DNA from 2 places in the Photorhabdus temperata genome. Region 1 is predicted to be linked to the other one. Evidence: predicted binding sites of a transcription regulator. Region 1 holds the regulator's gene; the other holds the start of a gene.

Evidence for each region. The regulator LexA, encoded in region 1, represses DNA repair genes until DNA is damaged. The targets are predictions, from matches to a motif close to TNCTGTATGTACATACAGNA.
Region 2: the regulator LexA is predicted to act here: its motif matches at 1,391-1,410, upstream of sulA (SOS-induced cell division inhibitor SulA).

The regions. Positions count from the first base shown of each region.
Region 1 covers NZ_JAJAFX010000019.1:68,944-77,338, forward strand. The annotation lists gene pgi (glucose-6-phosphate isomerase) at 1-1,141, shown strand, start outside; gene ubiC (chorismate lyase) at 1,330-1,836, shown strand; gene ubiA (4-hydroxybenzoate octaprenyltransferase) at 1,873-2,727, shown strand; gene plsB (glycerol-3-phosphate 1-O-acyltransferase PlsB) at 2,777-5,233, opposite strand; gene LGZ99_RS09435 (diacylglycerol kinase) at 5,363-5,734, shown strand; gene lexA (transcriptional repressor LexA) at 5,854-6,459, shown strand; gene zur (zinc uptake transcriptional repressor Zur) at 6,595-7,104, opposite strand; gene LGZ99_RS09450 (DUF1266 domain-containing protein) at 7,324-8,395, shown strand, end outside.
Region 2 covers NZ_JAJAFX010000013.1:39,248-47,642, reverse strand. The annotation lists gene yccS (YccS family putative transporter) at 1-519, shown strand, start outside; gene LGZ99_RS07075 (TfoX/Sxy family DNA transformation protein) at 580-1,182, opposite strand; gene sulA (SOS-induced cell division inhibitor SulA) at 1,430-1,954, shown strand; gene ompA (porin OmpA) at 2,509-3,612, shown strand; gene LGZ99_RS07060 (RNA-guided endonuclease InsQ/TnpB family protein) at 3,754-4,923, opposite strand; gene matP (macrodomain Ter protein MatP) at 5,120-5,575, opposite strand; gene LGZ99_RS07050 (AAA family ATPase) at 5,784-7,514, shown strand; gene fabA (bifunctional 3-hydroxydecanoyl-ACP dehydratase/trans-2-decenoyl-ACP isomerase) at 7,598-8,116, shown strand.

The DNA.
Region 1 (8,395 bases):
GAAGCCCTATAAAAATCATTTGAATATGCATTTTGTTTCTAATGTTGACGGGACCCATATCGCGGAGACCCTGAAAGCGCTTAACCCGGAAACAACGCTCTTTCTGATTGCCTCCAAGACATTCACTACTCAGGAAACAATGACCAATGCCCACTCTGCCCGTGACTGGTTCCTGAAAACTGCCGGTGATGAAGCACATGTTGCGAAGCATTTTGCCGCGCTCTCCACCAATGAGCAGGAAGTTAAGAAATTCGGTATTGATACCCAAAATATGTTTGAGTTCTGGGATTGGGTGGGGGGCCGTTATTCATTATGGTCAGCGATTGGTTTGTCTATTGCGCTCTCTATTGGGTTTGATAATTTTGAACAACTGCTCAGTGGCGCACACGCAATGGATCAGCATTTTGCCCATACCCAGTTTGAGCAGAATATCCCCGTATTACTGGCGCTGATTGGCATCTGGTACAACAATTTCTTTGGCGCGGAAACTGAAGCGATTCTGCCATACGATCAGTACTTGCATCGCTTTGCAGCATACTTCCAGCAGGGCAATATGGAGTCCAATGGTAAATATATTGACCGCAATGGCTGCCCGGTGGATTACCAAACCGGTCCGATCATCTGGGGAGAACCGGGAACCAATGGTCAGCATGCTTTCTATCAGCTTATTCATCAGGGCACTAAACTGATCCCTTGTGATTTTATTGCTCCGGCGATCAGCCATAACCCATTGAGTGACCATCACAACAAATTGTTATCCAACTTCTTCGCTCAGACAGAAGCGTTGGCATTCGGTAAAACCCGTGGGCAAGTGGATGCTGAATTTGCCGCCAGTGGTAAAACTGCGGTTGAAGTCGGGCATGTTGCACTATTTAAAGTGTTTGAAGGAAACCGTCCGACGAATTCCATTTTGTTGCGTGAAATTACCCCATTCAGTTTGGGTACGTTGATTGCCATGTATGAGCACAAAATATTTGTACAAGGGGCGATTCTCAACATTTTCACTTTTGACCAATGGGGAGTTGAGTTGGGTAAACAACTGGCTAATCGTATTTTGCCAAAACTTGAGGATGGTGAAGAGGTTGCCGATCACGATAGCTCGACAAATGGGTTGATTAACCGCTTTAAAGCATGGCGTTAATCACTTATTCTGAATCAGGGACTTAATTTGTATGAGCGAATTATGTTGATCATAATTCGCTTATTTTTGGCAAGCATTATTTACAGAATTTGTCATAACTTTTTATTCTGTATACCTACAACGTGGTATTCTCAGTGCCCATCAATTGTACGACCGGATAAAAGAAATTTGTCCTAATGGAAAATCGCATGTTAACTGACTCGATCTTAACAACGGCGCCTATTCAGTGGGTTTCGGTGGATTCATCCGGCTTGCCTGATGAGATTTCAGACTGGCTGATGGAGTTGGGGTCAATGACCCGCCGTTTTGAACAATACTGTGACCATGTTCATGTTGTACCCTTCAGAGAGTCTTTTATCACAGTGGAAAAACTTTTCGATGAAAGTGAGCATTTGCCAACTTGTCAGAGGTACTGGCTGCGTGAGGTCGTGTTATACGGTGATAATATTCCTTGGTTATTGGGAAGAACATTAATTCCTGAAGCAACATTAACCGGCCCTGATGAAAGTCTGGTTGATTTAGGAACAGTCCCACTTGGGCGATATCTTTTTAGTAGCAATAAATTAACACGGGATTATATTCATGTAGGGCAACAGGGGAAACGTTGGGCAAGGCGATCATTGCTGAGGTTATCAAGCAAACCATTATTATTAACGGAAGTCTTCTTGCCTGAATCACCTGTATACAAAAAATAAAATTCAAACAAGGGGGAAACAGAAGTGGCGGGAAGTATGACGCAAAGTAAATGGCAGGCCTATTGCCGTTTAGTGCGTATTGACAGACCCATAGGTTCGTTATTGTTGTTATGGCCAACATTTTGGGCTTTATGGATTGCCGGGAAAGGTATTCCGGATATGCATATATTGTTGGTCTTTACTGCCGGTGTGTTTCTGATGCGTGCAGCAGGATGTGTCATTAATGATTTTGCTGACAGAAAATTTGATGGTTATGTCGAACGTACAAAAGCACGTCCCCTGCCCAGTGGTGCTATCAGTGAGAAAGAGAGTAAGATCCTGTTTGTTGTACTGGTGCTGATTTCTTTCGGGTTGGTTCTGGCGCTGAATAAGATGGCTATCTGGTTGTCAGTCGCTGGGTTGGCGCTGGCTTGGTTTTATCCCTTTGTTAAACGGTTCAGTCATCTTCCTCAGTTTGTATTGGGAGCAGCTTATGGCTGGTCTATCCCAATGGGATTCGCTGCGGTTAGTGAGTCCTTACCATTAGAATGCTGGCTGTTATTTCTGGTTAATATCTTGTGGTCGGTTATTTATGATACGCAGTATGCCATGGTCGATCGTAACGATGATCTGAAAATTGGTGTTAAATCTACTGCTATCCTGTTTGGTCGTTTCGATAAACTGATTATTAGTTTACTACAACTTGCTATGTTACTGGTTTTGCTGTTGGTGGGTTATATGATGAATCTGGGCGGCATCTACTATTGGTCATTGTTGCTCGCCGGTGCCTTATTTATTTATCAGCAGAAACTGATTGCAGGTCGGGAAAGAGAACTTTGTTTCCAGGCATTCCTCAATAATAACTATGTTGGTGTGGTGTTATTTTTGGGTATCTTCTTCAGTTACGTTTGATATATCGGGTGATAATGGGGAAAACCCATTATCACCCGGATGTTAAAAATTACACTTCTTTAATTGTCTCTTCTGCATCGTTGTGTTCAGCCGGCAAACTGACACTCTCAATAGTCAGACGGATTTCAGGTGACATCAGCTCACTCAACACCTGATACAGCTCCTGAGTATTTGCGGTAATCACATCACCACTATCACTGATATACCCTTCTTCACGCAGTGTATTTACTGATGTGGTGAATACCGCCTTATCGAAGAATTCAGGTGCGTTAATGCCATGCAATACCGACAGACGCTGTGCCAATATTCGGCTCTCTTTTTCCAGCGCACCCCGGCTGATTTCCGGGTTGGCATTCAGTAAAGAGAGGGTGATGGCATAACGTTGCAGTGTTTCGCGGACACCGGCAGCCAGCAATTGCAATGGGCGAATACGCGCTGGATTCAACACCAGCATACCCTGCTCTTTGTTGCAGATAAGGCTCTGGCGGGTAAGCTCATTAACCAGGATATTAACCACTTCCCGCAGATCTGCTTTGCTGTAACGTATAAACAGTTCTGCTTTGAGCAGGGGATAAATGATTTCTACCTGACTTAGTAACGCTTCACGGCTGATACGGCGATGATCAATAACGATGCAAGCAATCAATGATGGCAGTACCAATAAGTGCTGGATATTGTTGCGGTAGTAGGTCATCAGAACTGCACGCTCACGCGGCAGGATAATGATGTCGCCCATACTGTCTTTGTCTACCTCAAACTTATCCATTTGCAGAGCATGTTCTAACAACTCTTCTGCGGTTTTCTTTGGCACAGTAACATCGGTTGTATAAGGCGCGTTGCGCATGAGCTGTATATAACAGTCCAATTGCTCAAGCAGTTGCTCACGAGTAAGTGCTCGCTGACGTGATGACAGCAGGGCAGTTGAACACAGGTTGATTGCGTTAGCAGCCGCGGCATTGTTGATGTTCACCATAATTTTCCCGGCCAGCTTACTGACTGTCGGGGTAACCCATTCGGGACGGTGAAACTCTATTGGGTCAATAGAATCACGCCAGTCAGGAACATGGTGATTGAGATACTGGATCAACGGGATAGGTTCACCAAAGTTTACATAGCCTTGCCCCAGATTACGAAGCTTACGCAAACCGCGTATCATCTGGAAAAAGCTCTCTTTCTCTTTGGTTGCTCCCCGCAGCTCTTTGGCATAGGTGGCAACTTCCATCACATGTTCGTAACCGATATAAATTGGCACGATAGTGATTGGGCGTGATTCACCTCTCAACATTGCTTGTAACGTCATGGTCAGGGTGCCCGTTTTGGGATCGAGCAAACGACCTGTCCGGGAACGACCACCTTCCATAAAGTATTCAACAGAATAACCGCGTGCAAATAACTCCCCCAGATATTCACGAAATATCGTGGAGTAGAGTTTATTACCTTTAAAAGTGCGGCGGATGAAAAATGCACCAAGGCGGCGGAATATCGGCCCTGCCGGCCAGAAATTCAGGTTGATCCCCGCGGCGATATGGGGCGGCACCAAACCCTGATGGTAAAGCACATAGGAGAGCAGCAGATAATCCATATGACTACGGTGGCAGGGCGCATAAACCAGCTCGTGACCATCTTGCGCCAGACGACGGATGCGTTCAGCATTGTGAACATTGATCCCTTGGTACAGACGGTTCCAGGTCCAACCAAGTACACGATCTGACAACCGTACCGCTTCATAAGAAAAATTCGCGGCAATCTCTTCCATCATGTTAACGGCATTCTGTTGCGCTTTCTCATGGGAGATTTTCTTACTGCGGGCCGCATCAATAACGGCCTTTTCTATTGCTTTTGAAGCCAGTAGCTTATTAAACAGCTCCTGACGAACAGGCAGACGCGGCCCCACCGCCGCCAGACGTTGGCGTGAATAGTGCATTCGCGCCACGCGAGCCAGCTTGTGAGCAATGGTCTTGTCCGTGCCATGTTCAGTTGCCATATAACGCAAAGATACTGTGTTTGAAAAACGCACAAAACTGTCCCGACCCAGCCAGAGAATGGCGAAGAATTTTTGGATACCATTAAGTAGCTGTAGATGTGGGGTGCTGTGTCCTTCACGTCCGGGTGAACGACCAAACATGACAGAAACTGGCAGCATTTGAATATCCAGGTTTGGATTATTACGATGCAGATCCAGATAAGCATGGAAAATTTTTACGGATTCCTGCTTTGGTGCGCAATAGCGGAATACGCGTGGGCCATTATCGATAAATACATAGCCCGGAAGCTCTGTATCACCTACCTCCAGTGAGTTTAAAGGGTCCGGCAGATCCTGCTCAAGACATTGCTGACGTAATGTCAGTAAGTCTGCTTTGGAGTGATACGGCAATACGTACAGAATAGGGCGTGTCGTATCGAGCCGTAATTCGGTAATGGGATCTGTAGGGATAAGTTTGCTCTTTACCAGTATTTTTAGTGGTAAATTCAATAATTTATAATATATTTTACGCCAACCTGACATAAATAACTTGAAGCCTCCTGTTAGCAATATGTCGCAAGCATATCAGAAACAGGTGTTGAGATCTGTTATGTTAAGACGATAATAAAAGTTAAAAGTGATAAATAACCCCATATTTGGTGTGAATAACTTATGGCAAATCAATCCAAGGGACTGACCCGTATCATCAAAGCAACCGTATATTCGATGAAAGGTCTCAGGGCTGCGTGGCAAAATGAAGCGGCTTTCCGGCAGGAAATAATCATATCTATATTGGCGGTAATTGTTGCATTTTATCTGGATATCAGCGCAATTGAACGCATTTTGCTGATTGGTTCAGTGATGCTGGTGGTGATTGTGGAGATCCTGAACAGTGCTATTGAAGCTGTCGTTGATCGTATTAGCAGTGAATTCCATGAACTGTCCGGTCGGGCAAAAGATATGGGATCGGCGGCGGTCTTTCTGACGATGATGCTGTCGTTAATTGTCTGGAGTACCATTCTCTGGCGCTATTTTGTGACCTGATTTAGTTTAATAATGAGTCATTATACTATATTGGGCTGATTTTCTGCCTTGGCAGGTTCCCAATCGCTATTTACCTGTATATACTCACAGTTTGACTGTATAAACACACAGGGGGCGAAATGAAAGCACTTACCGTAAGGCAGCAGCAGGTTTATGACTTGGTGCGTGACCACATTTCGCAAACGGGTATGCCACCAACGCGTGCTGAAATTGCATCACGTCTTGGTTTCCGTTCACCTAATGCGGCTGAAGAGCATTTAAAAGCATTGGCTCGCAAAGGGGTGATAGAGATTGTTGCCGGGGCATCCAGGGGTATCCGTTTGCTGCTAGAAGAATCTGGTTTACCGTTGATTGGTCGTGTGGCCGCAGGTGAGCCACTGTTGGCACAGGAGCACATTGAAAGTCATTATCGGATTGATCCTGCACTGTTTAAGCCAAGTGCGGATTTCCTGTTGAGAGTCAATGGTATGTCCATGAAAAATATTGGTATTATGGATGGTGATCTGTTGGCTGTGCATAAAACACAGGATGTTCGTAATGGGCAGGTTATTGTTGCCCGTATTGAAGATGAAGTAACTGTAAAACGTTTTAAACAGACTGGAAATAAAGTTGAATTGTTGGCAGAAAACCCTGAGTTTAAGCCAATCGTGGTGGATCTGCGTGAACGGAGCCTGACAATAGAAGGATTAGCCGTCGGGGTGATTCGGAACGGTGATGGGTTTTGATAGTAAAATATCGAATCGTTGTTTTTTGGTGATTGTCAAAGAGTTGCAATATTCCGGCAGAATCATGTTATTGGTTTATCAATATGATTATCTTGAACGTGATTCTGCGGTTGCCTGCCGCTATTTACAGGTTCTCTATTTCTTTTTTACCTCAATACTGTGGTCGTGCTGACATTCATCCCGCTCAGTACAGGATTCAATCTCTGCACAAGAGGAACATAAACCATGCGCTTCAATGACGGTATGGCGTAAACTGAATCCGGCAGTTTTTGCTAACTGTTGAATAGCGGATTCAACGGCTCCACCATCCCGTTCTGTAACAGAACCACAGCGGTCGCAAATAAACATTGCTGAGGTGTGGCTTGGTTGTTCGATATGGTGGCATAGCACATAACTGTTGGTGGATTCTATTTTATGAATAAATCCCTGTTCCAGCAGAAATTCCAGTGCCCGGTATATGGTTGGTGGTTTAGCCTGTGGTTCTGCTTCCCGCAATAAATCCAGTAAATCATAAGCACTGATTGCGCCGGGTTGCTCTGAAATCAGACGCAAAACTTCAAACCGCTGCGGAGTAAAGCGAACTCCCCGTGCCAGGCAAATAGCTTCGGCTTGTTCCAGTAACTTTTTTTGGTTAATCAGTTTCATTGCGCCCCTTACAGCCAGCATGATAACAATATTAGGATGTTATCATGTTTCTGCGATAGAAAATATTCTCCAGAAAAGTTCATTGTGCTTGTCCCCTGATAGAGTTAATTTGGTTAAATTGATACTTAGCAGCAAAAATAATGTTTTCTCGAGGTTTGTGATAATACAGATAAGAATTATCATATATGGTAGATAATTTTCGGAAAGGAATCATTTGTGATGAAAGAACTTTTACAAAATCAGCCTCATTATAGGCAGTTTCCTGCTAAAGGCTATCAGGTAATAAAGAATATTATCTGTGAAAAAAGAAAGTTACCTTTTCTGAGCTCATTATACGCATTGATTAATATTTTATTTGTAATTGCAGTCTGTATGGGAATTATATTATCTGTGGCAATTGTATTATTTATAATAGATAATGTATCCGTTCCTGCTACAGACTATTTACTTCTGGCACAAGTAGTCAGTGTAGCATTATTTTCAGTAATGTTACTTTCAGTTATTATTTATCGTATTATTAAACGTCCTGAATGGGAACAACGGCGTTATTATCAACAAGCAGGTTTATCTTTTTTACCGGAAGAAAAGCGCCAGGTATTGCGGTTAAATATTGTGAGTGACTATTGGCAAGGCTTTTGGAGTGAAACTCTGGAGCATTATCCTTTGCAGTCACGGGTTGCTCATGATAACTATCGTTACTGCCTGCTCCCATTATCATCTACTCAGGAACATCAATCCCAACTATACAGTGACTGGGGAATTATTGATGAAGAAGGTTATATGAAAATGTTAACTGGTTTGTGGGGTGGGGTGCATTCAAAACATTTTGCTGTTGATGCTGCTCTTAGTGATGGTAAAATGTTTAAAGTTCTTGCCAAATTAGTTGAAGTAACACCTGACTATATTCGTAAATGTTCTCAAACTATTAATGGACGCCCACCTGCATTGGTGTGGGGATTTGATTTATGGCTTGCAATTGTTTTAAGCCGTAACTGTTTTTGTGCTGGTTATATCAGTGAAGAAGTGGCATGGAAAAATATGCTGAAAACCGCTGATTATATTTATGAAATCTTTGGCAGCTTTGATGAGTTTTATACAAACTTCCGGTTGGGTAATGCCTACTGGAGTAATGATTTTGACAGGACTAAAGAGCGGCTGGATCAGTTTAATTATTATAAATTATATTGTGATTGGCCAATTGCCAGTCTGCCGTGGCCTGAGCCAAAAGGCGTTATTATGGAACGTCAAATGATGACAGGTTTTTCTGCATTAGTAGAAGATGTTTTACGCA
Region 2 (8,395 bases), on a different contig from region 1:
CAGTTACCACAAGTGATAAGCCGGACGATGGACACCAATTGCCGCTACCTCGATGCCATTTTAGTTCAATATTATCAGGGAAAAGATAATGGCCTGAACTACCGAGTTGCCCGCCGTGATGCTCACAATAGTGACGCAGAGCTGGCATCAGTTATTTCAAACATGTCTGCCGAGCCGAAAAGTTATCAAACTTCCCAAGAAGAAGCATTCCGGCTACTGTGCCTGAATCACACCATGCTGAGTTACATCTCCGCGCTGGGGGCACACCGGGATAAATTGGATAACAAAGTTATTCTGGATATTCTTAATGATGCGATTTGTTATGTCGATGCAATATTAAAACCGGCATTAATAGATGATGATAGAATTGAGCAAATATCTGTCAATATAGCGAAAAGAATTGAGCAAACCCCAGCAAAAAGAGACAGTAAAGAACAGCTGGTATTGCAACAAACAGGTTTATTAATAGGATTGTTGCCTGAAATTGTCATTCTTATTAAACAAATTAATCAATTATAGCCAGATTGATATACTGGGGCAGTTGACTGCCCCTTTTATTTAGCTATTCACGATAAAGATCTAACAAGCCAGCTCCTTATGCCAGCGTAATAAGTCATTACGAATCTGTACCGGTAAAACGGCTGAATGGCATCCTTCAATTGCACCAGCCAAAGCAAGTAATAAACTAACATTAGATTTTCTTTTATATTGATGCAGTTTTAAATAACTGGCTTTCGCACCTAACAGCCGTAAATCTTCAACTTTACATATTCCTACCTTCCATAACTGGCGTTCAAGAGACATTCCAAGATTAGGCAAATCTTTCAAACGTGTCGGCATCTTCTTTTTACCCGTCATTTCAATTAGTGAGTAGTGATAAGCTAAATATGCATATTGAGATAGTAACTCTTGATCTTGCCAAAGAGATTCAACAACCTGGTAATAACGCAAAGTTACCGGCACTCCCTTTTTCGAGTAAATATAATTTTTCATCCCTCTGGCTTTAAATAGTACTTCAGCATGGCCATTTCCCCGTAAATATAGTTCCCCATCAGCAATAATCGCAAACATAATCCCGTCAGCCAGCAGGCTGTAACCGCCGAACTGTGGCTTCCTTGTCAATCTTCCAAATGAAAAAAAACCATTTTTGAGTTGAGTAAAACGCACCTCAGACAACAACATACAGATCACTCCATGAGTTTTGTGCAAATAAATCTTTTGTCCATAGATTTGTCCCAGCTATTAGAAAAATAAATAACAGGAACAAACAATTGAAAACATACGCAATTCAATTTTCCCTGCCAATGGTTAAATGAGTTTCAAGCCATTTATCGTAAATATTTGCGAAGCTCTTTGAAAAAATAGACTTGATCTTAGCCTGACATGAAGATACTGTATATTAATACAGTTACTTGTGGCGGGGTTCATTATGGGCATTCAATCATCTTGGGTTTACCTTCCTAAACATCAGTTAACAGAAAAGCGACTATCACTCTCTTCACCTGCGCAAGATAATTCAGCCGGACGTGGTGGTATAGTGAGTGAATTGATTTATAGTGATAACCAAGCTGTCATTAATCATATATTGCTACCTTTGTTACGCCAGTCAGGAAATGAAGCCCGCTGGTTGCTATGGGTTAGCCCTCATAAAAAACTGAGCCGCCAATGGCTAATTCGCTCCGGATTACCTTTAGATAAGATTGTGCAATTAAATCGCATCAACTCCATTACAACGGTAGACGCAATGGAAAGAGCGTTAGCAAGTGGTAATTACAGCGTGGTACTTGGCTGGCTGCCAACGTTATTAGCAAGAGATACGGTAAGATTACAGTCTGCGGCACAAAAAGGTAATGCATTGGCCTTTATTATGCGCCCACAAGATGTAAATAAAGGAGCCAATGGCACTGAATTGCAATCAAATTTACTAAAAATTCATTCCATTTACTATCATTGACCAAAATTAGGAATTATCTCGATATTCATGACACAAAATAACCAATTTAGGCTCAAAATCACTAATCACAACTAAAATCAATTAATTAAGATGGGATTAGTTGTAAAGAATAGTAAAGTTTTTTTTAAAATCATACATTATCTTTTAAATTTTTTGCTCTATTAATCAAGGGCCACTTGTAACTTTTTAACTTCGTTGTAGACTTTACACCACTAAAGGTTACTGCCCTTGGTTCCTTATGTATTGTTTGGTCCATTTGATTTGATGAAAGTGCAGTATTCCTAACTGAGTTTTTTAATCAATAATGGCTAATAGCCTATCTCAGTAGATATAATTTAGTGCAGGCCATTCTTATGGATAAATAGTGAACACAGATAGCGTACAAAATTCAAAACGTACATGCAGTAACAGTACATGAAGAATTTGGGCCCTGCTCAGTGATCGCTATTATTACTAAAGAATGGCAAATGAAATAACCTAATGGGATAGGCAGTAAGTAAAAAGGCTCCCGAAGCCAATTGCCTATTGGATGATGATAATAACGAGGCGTTAAAATGAAAAAGACAGCTATCGCGGTAGCAGTGGCAGTGGCCGCTTTCACAACTGCAGCGCAAGCAGCTCCAAAAGACAACACTTGGTATACCGGTGGTAAATTGGGTTGGTCCCAATACCATGACGTAAACTTCTACGGCAACGGTTATACCAATGAAATCGGTAATGGTCCTACTCACAAAAACCAACTGGGTGCTGGTGCCTTCTTAGGCTACCAAGCCAACCCGTATCTTGGTTTTGAAATAGGTTATGACTGGTTAGGCCGTATGCCTTACAAAGGTAACGTAAACACCGGTGCCTTCAAAGCTCATGGTTTCCAACTGGCGACTAAATTGAGTTATCCAATTATGGATGATCTGGACATCTATACTCGTCTGGGTGGTATGGTTTGGCGTGCAGATTCCAAAGCAAATTACGGCGCCACCAACACTCATCTGAAAAATCATGATACAGGCGTTTCCCCACTGGCCGCTATTGGTGTTGAGTATGCTCTGACTAAAGATTGGGCTACCCGTCTGGATTACCAATGGGTTAACAATATCGGTGACGCAGGCACAGTAGGCGCACGTCCTGATAACGGCCTGTTGAGCGTAGGTGTTTCTTATCGCTTCGGTCAAGATGAAGCAGCCGCTCCCGTTGTTGCCCCAGCTCCGGTTGTCGCTCCAACGCCAACTCCAGCGCCAGTTGTTGAGAACAAACGTTTTACTCTGCGTTCTGACGTTCTGTTCGCTTTCGCCAGCGCTGAGCTGAAAGCAGAAGGCAAGCATACTCTGGATCAACTGTATGCTGAATTGGCAAACATTGACCCAACTCAGGGTAAAGTGTTGGTTCTGGGCTACACTGACCGTATCGGTAAAAACGAACACAACCAGCCATTGTCTCAAAAACGCGCTCAAAGCGTAGTTGACTATCTGGTAGCTAAAGGCATCCCTGCCGGTAGCATCAGCGCAGAAGGCCGTGGTAAAACAAATCCAGTAACCGGTTCTACTTGCGACAAAATCAAAAAGCCGAACCTAATCAACTGTCTGGCTCCAGATCGTCGTGTAGAGATCGAAATCCAAGGCATTAAAGAAGTTGTTACTCAAGCGCAAAAAGCTGCTCATTAATCGCCTTTATTGATTACATTAGTCATTAAAAGCGCAGAAAGCCCCATTTTCAGATGGGGTTTTCTTTTAGCTGTTTATTAAAATCTTATTTCAACTCAGTGACTGCTCCCCGCCGTAAAAAACGGCGAGGCTTCCCACTTCTCAGGCCGCAACCGTCTTTATGACGGATTTACACTGGCCTCCGTGGGCAGAAACGACGAGTCCCGCCGCCTGTAATGCTGTTATGCCCTTGCGCTGGATGTTGAGCGCCGCATTGATATCGCGATCATGTTCGACTCGACAGAAAGGGCATTGCCAGAGCCGCTTATCCAGCGGCATTTCCGGCATTTTGTGACCGCAGCAATAACAAGTTTTCGAACTCGCGAACCACTGATCCAGTTTGACCAGATGGACGCCCGCCGCTGCGGCTTTGTATTCCAGTTTCTTGATGAAGCCATGCCAGCCCGCATCCCCGATAGCGCGGGCAAGGTGGTGATTCTTCATCATGTTGGCCGATTTCAGCGTCTCAACAATTATCGCTTGGTTTTCGTCAACCATTGTCCGAGAGAGTTTGTGTTGAAAATCGGCGCGGGCATTGGCTACCCGCTCATGGACTGCCGCCAAACGTAATCGGGCCTTCCCGCGGTTAGCACTGCCCTTTTGTTTGCGGGACAGCGATTTCTGCTTTCGACGCAGGTTACGGGTGGCGTTGATTAGGTGACGCGGGTTATTGACCTTCTCCCCGTTCGACTCGATAAGATAGTGGGACAAACCCATATCGCAACCGGTCACGCGGGTGATAACGCCCGGCTTTTCCCGCGCCTCTTTTCCATCGTCACACAGGATAGCGGCGAAATATTTTCCCGTGGCGGTTCGGGACAGCGTAATGCTCTTCACTTCCCCTTCAATTTCTCGGTGTATACACGCCTTTATCGGTGACAATTTCGGGAGCTTCACCGCACCCTCCAGCACTTTCACCCCAACACAGTGATAGCTGGATTGCTTGCCCTGTTTGCGTTTGAACGTGGGAAATTGGGCGCACAACTTCGGATTGAAGAAATTATCAAACGCAGTATGCAGATTGAGCACCGCCTGCTGTAACGCGATAGCATCATATGCCTTGAGCCAGGCGTACTTGCGGGATTTCTTCGCGACCGCCAGGAGCGGTTTGAGGTCTTTGCGCGGATTTAAACTCACGCCGTGACGTTTGTAAGCCTGCTTTTTAATGTGCAGCGCCTTGTTGTACGCAAAACGGACCGCACCGAACTGGCCATTAAGATACTCGGCCTGTTCGGGTGTGGGGTAGAGGCGGACTTTGGTCGCTCTTAACATATTCAGCGCTCATTGATAAAGTGCATTCATTTTAGCCTGTTTTACCGGCAGATATCCATTCAGTCAGGATACGTCGCAGTAGCCCGCCTTAAAGCCCTTTGGACTTTTCGCCTTATATCCCCGCCCGCACTGGGCAAGGGTTTACGGCGGTTTTTGCTAAAAATCTCATTGTAATACCAACCCACAACAACTGAGGTTACTCGTTCTTACCCAGAATAACTTCCAAGTCATGCTTCAAACTGGACATTTGGTTGGCATATTTTTCTTTACGTTCAGCATCTTCAATTAACTGTACGATAGTTTCAGACAGCGTGTTACCCCGTCTCTGAGAAAGTGCAGATAAGCGATGCCATACAGGAAAATCTAAATCGATAGATTTCTTGCGCGTATGCTGATGCTCCGCATTAAAATGCCGTTTACGCCGGGCACGGATAGTTTGTTTCATTCGGTTGAACAAATCAGGATTCATATGCTGCTCAATCCATTCAAGTACCCTTACCGGTTCACTCTCAAGTTTAATGAGCTTATCAACCGCTGCATGAGCTGCGCTGTTTTCTATATATTTAGTAATTGGCTCACCTTCCTGATGTTTTCTCATCAGATAAGCCCATTTCCAGCCACATTCCAGATTTTCCAGTTGTTGATATTTCATCTTACTTTCCCGGTGACAGCGTAACTTAAAAATAAGCATAGCAACTATTTAAGTAAATTGCTTATAGCCAAACTGATGAATGCCTATTTTTTACTCAAAATAATGCCTTACATAAAGCGTCTAAAATAGCAAACATTCAAGCATGTTGGTTTATATCTTAATCTTGTATAATCGACGCTTTCCTACTTTACAATATATAGCGATCACTTTGACCAATAACAAACTAGACTGGCAGGCATTACTGCCGAATTGCGCACCCTATGAAGCGCTTTTTCATTCTGCTTCCCAACAGACGCCTGCCAGTATGGAAGCCGTTCAATTACGGCTGCATAGTGGCTTGCAGCTTTTCTGCCGGATGGATTCCCGCCAGCCTTTTATGCTGTTGAAAGCCGAAGAATGTGATACTTATTTGTCAGCATTGGCTGAATCTATCCATCCATTACTCCCTAAAGACATTCCCCAAATTGGTGGCAATTATCAAATAGAACAACAAAAAATCAGCTGGCAACCCTCAACAGAGGGCCATTTCACACCTGAGTTGCGAGTAGCCTATCGTGAATGGATAGAAGCAGAGCAATTATTTGGCTGCGTCCATTCTCACCACGGAGAAATTCACCTGCAACCCGGTCTGGTCCATCAGGTAAATGGCGGTGTACTTATCCTGCCATTACGTACCCTGTTATCTCAGCCATTAATGTGGGTTCGCCTGAAACAGATGATTATTCAGCAACGTTTTGAATGGTTATCTCAGGATAATAATAAACCTTTGCCATTACCAATCCCCTCCATGCCATTAAATCTGCGTCTGATTCTGGTTGGGGATCGTCTGAGCCTCGAAGAGTTTCAGGTTACAGAGCCTGAATTAGTGAAAAATGCGCTATATGGTGAATTTGAGCTGGATATGCCACTGCATAATGAGCAAGATTTAAGTCTGTGGTGCAGTTATATCAATGGGCTTATTCAACAGTGGCAATTGCCACCATTGAGCGGTAATGCCTGGCCTGATTTTATCCAACAAGCAATTCGCTATGCCGAAGATCAACACAGCTTGCCTTTGGATATTCTCTGGCTGCAACGGCAACTGACCGCTGCGTCACTCTATCAGCAAGAAAATCAGATTACAGCGCTATCAATTAAACAAGCAGAAGAAAATCGTCGCTGGCGCCACAACTATCTGCCCAAACGTGGCTTAGACGATATTCATCAAGGTCAGATTCTTATCCGCACCCAAGGCATGGTCATCGGTCAGATTAACGGATTATCTGTACTGGAATATCCCGGCCACCCAGATCCCGTCGGCGAGCCATCCCGTATTACTTGTGTGGCTCATATGGGAGATGGGGAATTTATTGATGTTGAACGTAAAGTCGAGTTAGGCGGTAATATCCATGCGAAAGGTATGATGATTATGCAAGCCTTTCTGATTTCCGAGCTAAAGCTGGATCAACCACAACCTTTCTCTGCCTCTATTGTATTTGAACAGTCCTATGGTGAAGTTGATGGCGATAGCGCTTCACTTGCTGAATTATGTGCACTGGTAAGTGCGCTTTCCCAGCAACCCATCGATCAACAACTGGCAGTCACAGGTGCGGTGGATCAATTTGGTTATGTTCAACCCATTGGTGGTATTAACGAAAAAATAGAAGGTTTTTTTGAAATATGCCACCGCAGAGGACTCACCGGCCAGCAAGGCGTTATCCTGCCAACAGCGAATATCCGCCATTTATGTCTTAATCAAGCGGTTGTAGACGCGGTAAAAGAACAAAAATTTCATTTATGGTCAGTAGAGCATGTTTCTGAAGCACTACCTTTATTAACAGGTGTCCCTTATTATGATCAACAAGAAGAACACTTGTTAGCTATGATACAAGAACGTATAACCCAAGCGAATAATCAGGAACAGTCTAAATTTCCGTGGTTTCTTCGCTGGTTAGGTTAATTCAGAATGTCTGATCGGAGTTGTTCAGCGTACAAGTGTACACTATTATTTACCCTACATTAAATATAAGGCTATTTTAGAATATGGTTGATAAACGCAAATCCTACACAAAAGAAGATCTTATGGCATCTGGACGAGGTGAATTGTTCGGAGAAAATGGGCCGCCATTACCATCAGGCAATATGCTGATGATGGACCGCATCATTGAGATGACAGAAAACGGTGGCACCCACGGTAAAGGCTATGTAGAAGCTGAACTGGACATTAATCCTGATTTGTGGTTTTTCGGCTGCCATTTTACTAACGATCCGGTAATGCCGGGCTGTCTTGGCCTTGATGCAATGTGGCAATTAGTGGGATTCTTCCTTGGCTGGGTAGGTGGCGAAGGCAAAGGCCGCGCGCTTGGTGTTGGCGAAGTTAAATTTACTGGTCAGGTATTACCAACAGCGAAAAAAATCACTTACCGCATTAATTTCAAACGTGTTATTAACCGTAAATTGATTATGGGTCTGGCTGATGGTGAAGTACTGGTAGATGGCAAAATTATCTATACTGCAACAGATCTGAAAGTGGGGCTGTTTAAAGATACCAGCACTTTCTGACAAACTAATCAGTGAAATATTAAAAAGAAAGGTGACTGGCTAATTGCTTTTCACCTTTTTATTATCAAGTAACACCCACCGTGTCTATATCTGGAGTGACGCTCCCCGCCCTGTCGAGGATTTACGGCTGTTTTTGCTAACATATTCTTCCCGCAAAGACCATTCCAGCGACACCTCAAAATCCGGGGTTTGATACCCAGTAATGGTAATAGAACGTAAAAATTAAGTTAATCTCTAAATTTTGACCTGCCTGCACATATTTAGACGTAAAACCAGACC